2 regions of the Neomicrococcus aestuarii genome follow, and region 2 is predicted to be linked to the other one. Evidence: riboswitches for the same ligand, from Rfam matches in the RefSeq annotation. Region 2 holds a riboswitch; the other holds the start of a gene.

Region 1 (3,405 bases), 1.2 Mb from region 2:
GATCTTGGCGCAGTAGTCGAAAATTTCGTCATCAAAGCGAACATCGTCGTTGACAATAGCAAGGTACTTTCCTTGCGCTTCTCTTGCGCCCAAGTTCCAGGCGGGGTTCACGAAAATGTTCTCGTCCTGTTGTAAGACGCGTACTTTGGGCGACTCCCAGAACAATGGCGTCGATGAGTTGTTAATAACTAGAATCTCAAGAACTAGTGGATGCTTAGCGCACTGATTCACTATCGCGCGCAGATCTCCAGAGCGTTGCAAAGTCGGGATAATGACAGAAAAGACTTCTAAGCCCACGCTATTATTCACATTTGGATTCTATTTATGGATACTTCAGGAAGAGCTTTTGTGACAGAAAACCGTCCCACAAATGACATCGTGAAGTACTTGGGACCGTGGCCCACTAAAGCGTGACCGTACCCTTAGGCGTCTCAAACTCCACGGACAGAATGCCCGGAGCGCCGGAAGGCGCCACAAACTCCACGGTGACTTCTTCCACCACATCGTCGGCCGGCAAATCAAGCCATTCGCGTACGCGCGAAGCGGAGCCTGCAATGGTGATGCGGTCGATGCTGCCCACGGCTTCGAGCGCCCCAGACGGGTGCAGCTCCTTGGTGCTTTCGTCCCAACGGAGAAGGTAAGGAACCTGCGGATCAGCGATCACGTCATTGATGCCGATCTGCTGCCACAAGAGTTCACGGCCGTCAGGGAAGCGACGGTTGCCGGGGACGGAGCCGCGGCCGAGGCGTTCCTCGAAAGGTGCCAAATCATCGACGGCGATGACCCAGCTCATCCATCCGCCGCCCATTTCGGAGCGAGCGCGAACGGCCTGACCGAAAGGCGCCTTCAAAGAAGACGGGTGGTCCAAGACCTCAACGACTTCGAGGTACTGGCTGTTCTTCAACGGGAAGATCACATTGCGCGTGCCGAATCGCGGGTGAACACCGCCTTTGACGAACTCGAGTCCTAGCGCCTCGGAAATCCGGTTGGCGGTCTTCTCAAGTCCGTCAGGGCCACATGCATAGGAAACGTGATCAAGTCTCATTGCTCCATCTTGGCACTTACAGAATTGAGGCACGAATTAGGGTGGCCTAAGTTACATCGTGATGTGAAGTGACGAAAGATTGGAGGCCCAAAATTCGTTGAGCAGTATGAAGCAATATTGGCTCTGGCTTGAAAAGCCTCGATCCACCAGTGAAAATGAACTAGGTCATGAGTGCCAGCAGATAGCCCCGGCTTGCTGGCCGGCAACCCTCCAACCGCGGTGGGGTGCCCCGGGTGAAGACCAGGCCCTGCACGAAGTGTGCAGGACAAACGCGGTGCAACCATTCATGGGAGCACCCTCAGATTTTTGAGGAGATGGACATGTCCCAGCAATGGAACTTCGAAACGCTTCAGATTCACGCAGGTCAGACGCCCGATCCCAGCACGGGTGCTCGCGCGCTCCCTATTTACCTTTCCACGTCCTTTCAGTTTCCGAGCGCCTCAACGGCGGCCGCCCGGTTTGCACTGCAGGATCTTGGACCTATCTACACGCGCATTGGCAATCCCACGCAGGACGTGGTGGAGCAGCGCATCGCAGCCCTTGAAGGTGGAGTCGGCGCGCTCTTGCTGGCGTCCGGTCAAGCAGCCACAACCTTCTCCATCCTGAACTTGGCTGAAGTTGGCGATCACCTCGTTGCGAGCCCGTCTCTCTACGGTGGAACGCAGAACCTCTTCAAGCATTCGCTCAAGAAGCTTGGCATCGAGGTCACCTTCGTTGAGAACCCGGATGACATCGAATCGTGGAAGCAAGCCGTCAAGCCCAACACCAAGGCCTTCTTCGCCGAGACCGTCTCCAACCCTCGCCAGGATGTTCTGGACATCCAGAAGGTCGCTGACGTTGCTCACGAAGCTGGCGTCCCGCTGATCGTTGACAACACGCTGGCCACACCATTCCTCATCCGTCCTATCGAGCACGGCGCGGACATTGTGGTGCACAGTGCAACCAAGTACTTGGGTGGGCACGGAACCGTTATTGGTGGCGTCATTGTGGACTCCGGCAACTTCGATTTCGGCAAGGATCCAGAGAAGTATCCGGGATTCAACACCCCTGACGAGTCCTACAACGGCTTGGTTTTCGCGAGAGACTTGGGCGTCAACGGTGCCCTTGGCGCCAATCTCGCTTACATCCTGAAGGCACGCGTCCAGTTGCTGCGTGACCTCGGCTCCTCGCTGAGCCCTTTCAACGCCTTCATCATTGAGCAGGGCTTGGAAACGCTGAGCCTGCGCATGGAACGCCACGTTTCGAACGCGCAGCAGGTCGCAGAATTCCTTGAAAGCCACGAACAGGTAGAAAGCGTCCAGTACGTAGGTCTACCCTCGAGCCCGTGGCACGAGCTTGGAAAGAAGTATGCGCCGAAGGGCTCGGGCGCCATCGTGGCGTTCAACATCAAGGGTGGCAAGGACGCAGGCCAGCTCTTCGTTGATTCGCTGGAACTGCACTCCCACGTGGCGAACCTCGGCGACGTTCGATCGCTCGTGGTTCACCCCGCTTCCACCACGCACTCCCAGCTCACCGAGGAAGAGCAGCTACAGGCTGGCGTGCACCCGGGATTGGTTCGCTTGTCAGTGGGAATCGAGAACATCACTGACATCATCAATGACCTCAAGCTCGGCTTCGAGCGCGTCCTGAAGGGTCGCGATCAGGGGATTCAGACAGGCCCAGTGGTTGCAGGGGAGAGCGCGTGACCTTGACGATTAGAGAGATCGACTCGCAAGAGCAGCCCACCCCCGACGGTCACCTCCAATTCGTCGAGGTGGGGGATTACACCTTCGAAACCGGTGGTTACCTGCCGAACGTCAAGCTTGCGTTCGAGACGTGGGGAACGCTGAATGCGGACGCGTCCAATGCGGTGCTGTTGCTTCACGCGCTCACGGGTGACACCCACGTTGCACGCGGCGAGTCGGCTGAACCCGGATGGTGGGATCAGCTCGTAGGCCCTGGCGGGATTGTTGATACCGACCATTACTTTGTGGTGGCTCCCAACATGATCGGTTCTTGCTACGGATCCACCGGTCCGGCCTCGATCGCTCCGGACGGTCGACCGTGGGGGAGTCGCTTCCCCTTCACCACCATTCGCGACTCAGTGAATCTCGAGCTGCGTTTGGCCGAGAAGCTGGGAATCACCAGGTTCCACGCTGTTCTGGGTGGTTCGATGGGTGGCGCGCGAGCTCTTGAATGGGCTGTCACGGCGCCGGAAAAAGTAAACCACTGCGTCGTCGTTGCGGCATGCGCGAAGTCCACCGCCGAGCAGATCGCTTTCGCTCAGGCTCAGACGGCCGCGATTCGTTTGGATCCGCAGTACCGTTCCGGGGATTATTACGACGCCGCCAGCTCGCCTTCCGCGGGTCTCGGCATTGCCC
Region 2 (3,405 bases):
GTATTACGGGCGGATTGGCCAATAACTTCGAGGGATTGTTTCGCCAGCTCCGGATTCTTCGAGAAGGATGCCGCTTGAGCCTGCATGGCGATGATGGTGATGTCATGAGCCACGATGTCGTGGAGATCTCGAGCGATGGAAAGTCGTTCCGCCGAGCTCGCTTCGATCTGCCGAATCCGCATCTCCTCGAGTTCGGCATCGTGCCGCGCCTGAGTGTTCCACCCGCGTCGAATCAAGGTGCCGATCAGTGCACCCACGGCCAAGAGGGGGATGCTGAAGTACAGAATGGGGCGGTCGTCTGGCCAGGTAGACCAGATTCCGATAGACCACGCCGCGCAGGCTGCCACGAAGGCGCCAATGAAGATGCGGTTAGCTGTTGCCACCAAGACTGCGAAGATCAGCGGCGTCACAATGATGGCGTAGCTGTACTCATGAATGGTCAGAGACAGCGCCAAACCGCTCATGGCGATAACGCCGGCAACGGTGGATCGAATCCACATGAAGCCCGTGGCGGCAAGGAACACCAAAGCGGCATTGGCGCTATTGGAAGTCCGTGAACGTATGTCAGGGTCTTGCTCAACAAAGAGCGTGACGATGTCAGTGGCGGTGTAAGCCACCACGATGATCGACACGATGCTGAGCGTGAACTTATCTACTTTCCGCGCGCGAAAAAACTCACGAACCGCGTTACTCAGTGCGTGATAGGCGGTTTGGAAGAAGGAGGAAGAGTCCACGGATAAGACTTTACGGAAGTAGTCAACCCGTCTTGAAATCACGGCTGACTAGCGCCGATGTGAATCAGAGGAGAAGCAAGCCACCGTGGAGTGTGTGAGGCGAAAGTGACTCGCTGCGCTATGAAGTCAGCCGTTCGTAAGAACGAGCTGGACGGATCAGTGAAGATTTAGCGTGGGCACATTGCGCCGTAAGTGCGGCAGAACCACTGAGAGATGTCCCAGGAGTAGCCGGTCGGCATGATGATGCTCTTGGAGCTGATGCTGGTGGTAGGGACTTCGAGTGCGGTTGCGGAAGCTGGAAGTGCGAAGGCGGCTACGGTGATGATGGCGGCTGCGGCGAAGCGGGAAATGGATTTCATACCTCTAATTGTCCCAAGTCTTAATATCGACGCAATTAGCCATTCGTCTAAAGTTTGCGGCGAACGGCGTGTCTACAATGACGCCATGCTTGATGCTCCCGCAGAAGACGCCCCCATCCGAGTTCTCATCGCCGACGACGAGTCGCTCATGCGGCAAGCTTTCCGCACCATCATTGACATTGCCGACGGTTTTGAGTGTGTGGGTGAGGTCCGCAATGGGGCTCAGGCGGTGCATCACGTGGAGCTTTTGAATCCGGATGTTGTCCTCATGGATCTTCAAATGCCGGAGATGGATGGAATTGAGGCGACGGCGAAGATCGTTGAGAAATTCCCGGACGTGAAAATTTTGGCGGTTACAGCGTTCTCTTCCGAAGAATATTTGATTCCTGCTTTGCGCGCTGGCGCCGCCGGGTATTTGGTCAAGGACACCACACCGGAGTCCATGCTGTCTGCCATTCGTTCCGTTTATGCGGGGGAATCGGTGCTTTCCCCGGCCGTGAGCCGCAAGCTGGTGGCCAAAGTGATGTCGCAGCCGGCGACAAACGGGCTCGGTGCGCAGCGTCCCGAACTCGGCGACCGAGAACTCGAGGTTCTTCAGTATCTTGCCAACGGTTACAACAACGCTGAGATCGCAGCCCGCTTGGGCTATTCGGAAGCGTCCGTGAAGTTGTACTTGAGCCGGGCGATGGCCAAGCTCAACGTTCGCGATCGCGTGCAGGCATTGATTGTTGCTATGCAGTGGGGTCTCGTCACTCCGAATTTGGACCGCAACTAGTACTAAAGCCTGAATAGGTACGACGACGTAGCTTCAGTTACGCGATGAAACCTCGCCTTAGTTGCGAATTATTTCGAGCAACATAATTCTTGAGTTGCGTTATCGAAGAATCTGCGATTAGCTAGAGCCACAACAACACACCATCAAGAGCGACCGAGAGACCTGGCTCCGTGACGTCGCAGCAACCACCTCTTTGGAGGCCGGTGCTACCGCCAGGACCGATGGAGACTGCCTCATTTCGCCTCGGTCCAACCTTTGGAAAGACTTTCAAAGTTATGGTCCTGTCGTGGGTAACTGCGAACGAAATCGGTGCGTAATCCTCGGATAAAACCGAGAGGATCAGCAATGCGATTCAAGACCTTGGCATTCAAAACGTCTGCCACTATCGCCGTATTGGGGCTATCACTGACGGCTTGCAGTAGCAGCGGAAGCCCGAGCAGCGCCACTAATCGTGCTAGCGAGGACGGGTCTCCGGTAAGCGGTGGAACATTCACCTACGCCGAAGTTACGCCGATCAATAACTGGCAAACTCAGGCTGCTCGCTTCTATGAGAAGGCCAACGTGCTAAATAGCGTTCTGGACCGCTTGACCTACTACGACCCAGAGACCGGCGAAATTGTCGGCTGGATCGCCTCCAAGTTCGAGAGCAACAAAGCGAAAACGGAGTACACGTTCACGATTCGTGACGGTGTGACATTCTCGAACGGTACCGCACTCGATGCTGCCGCAGTCAAGGCAAACTTCGATGCGCTTGGTTTGGGCATCGAATCTGCTCAGATCCAGCCGAACGTGGACTTCTCGGCATACAAATCTTCAGAGGTTGTTGGCGAGAATCAGGTTCGAGTAACGCTCAAGCGCCCGGACGCTAATTTCCTACGGGCAACGACCTCGGTAACGGCAGGGCTTGTTGCGCCAGAGACATTGAAACTCGACAATGCTGGTCAGTCCTCAATTTCTAAAATCGTTGGCTCCGGGCCGTTTGTTTTCAAATCTGAAAAGGCTGACGAGGAAGTCGTTTTCTCAAAACGGGCGGACTATAAGTGGGCTCCCGAAACCGCTGAAAACCAAGGTGCGGCTTACATTGATGAACTGGTGATCAAGTATCTGCCAGAAGTTGCTCACCGCGCGGGCGCTGCGCAGTCCGGTCAAGTGGATCTCGTTCGTGGTCTCCAACCCGTCGATGAGCAGACCCTCACGGCTGGGGGCGGAACGGTTTACCCTGCATCCGGAATTGACTTGACTGCCAATATGGCCGCTGTACGCATCGGATCGGGAAAGCTTGCCGATGTTAAGGTGCGCCAAGCACTCCAGGTTGGAATTGATCGACAAGCCATTAAGGACACCGTTCTTTCTGACTCATATGAAATCGCCGCCTCAGTGGTGAACCACAAGGCGCCAGGATTCGTGGACTTGTCTGCTGAACTTGCGTATGACCCGGAGAAGTCTAAGAAGTTGCTCGATGAAGCCGGCTGGAAGGTTGGTGCCGACGGTATTCGGGAGAAGGACGGGAAAGACTTAGAAGTGACAGTCTCCTCGT

The links. A riboswitch is a leader RNA that binds a small molecule or an ion and turns the genes downstream of it on or off. The one in region 2 is predicted to bind S-adenosylmethionine.
Region 1: linked by a shared signal. The riboswitch ahead of HD598_RS00985 (bifunctional o-acetylhomoserine/o-acetylserine sulfhydrylase) and the one ahead of HD598_RS06170 (ABC transporter substrate-binding protein) in region 2 are both predicted to bind S-adenosylmethionine.

The regions. Positions count from the first base shown of each region.
Region 1 covers NZ_JACHDR010000001.1:222,786-226,190, forward strand. Annotated here, with positions in the region: gene HD598_RS00975 (glycosyltransferase family 2 protein) at 1-309, opposite strand, end outside; gene HD598_RS00980 (VOC family protein) at 404-1,045, opposite strand; SAM riboswitch class IV at 1,209-1,323, shown strand; gene HD598_RS00985 (bifunctional o-acetylhomoserine/o-acetylserine sulfhydrylase) at 1,366-2,730, shown strand; gene metX (homoserine O-acetyltransferase MetX) at 2,733-3,405, shown strand, end outside.
Region 2 covers NZ_JACHDR010000001.1:1,397,625-1,401,029, reverse strand. Annotated here, with positions in the region: gene HD598_RS13755 (sensor histidine kinase) at 1-734, opposite strand, end outside; gene HD598_RS06180 (hypothetical protein) at 902-1,093, opposite strand; gene HD598_RS06175 (response regulator) at 1,179-1,868, shown strand; SAM riboswitch class I at 2,006-2,096, shown strand; gene HD598_RS06170 (ABC transporter substrate-binding protein) at 2,214-3,405, shown strand, end outside.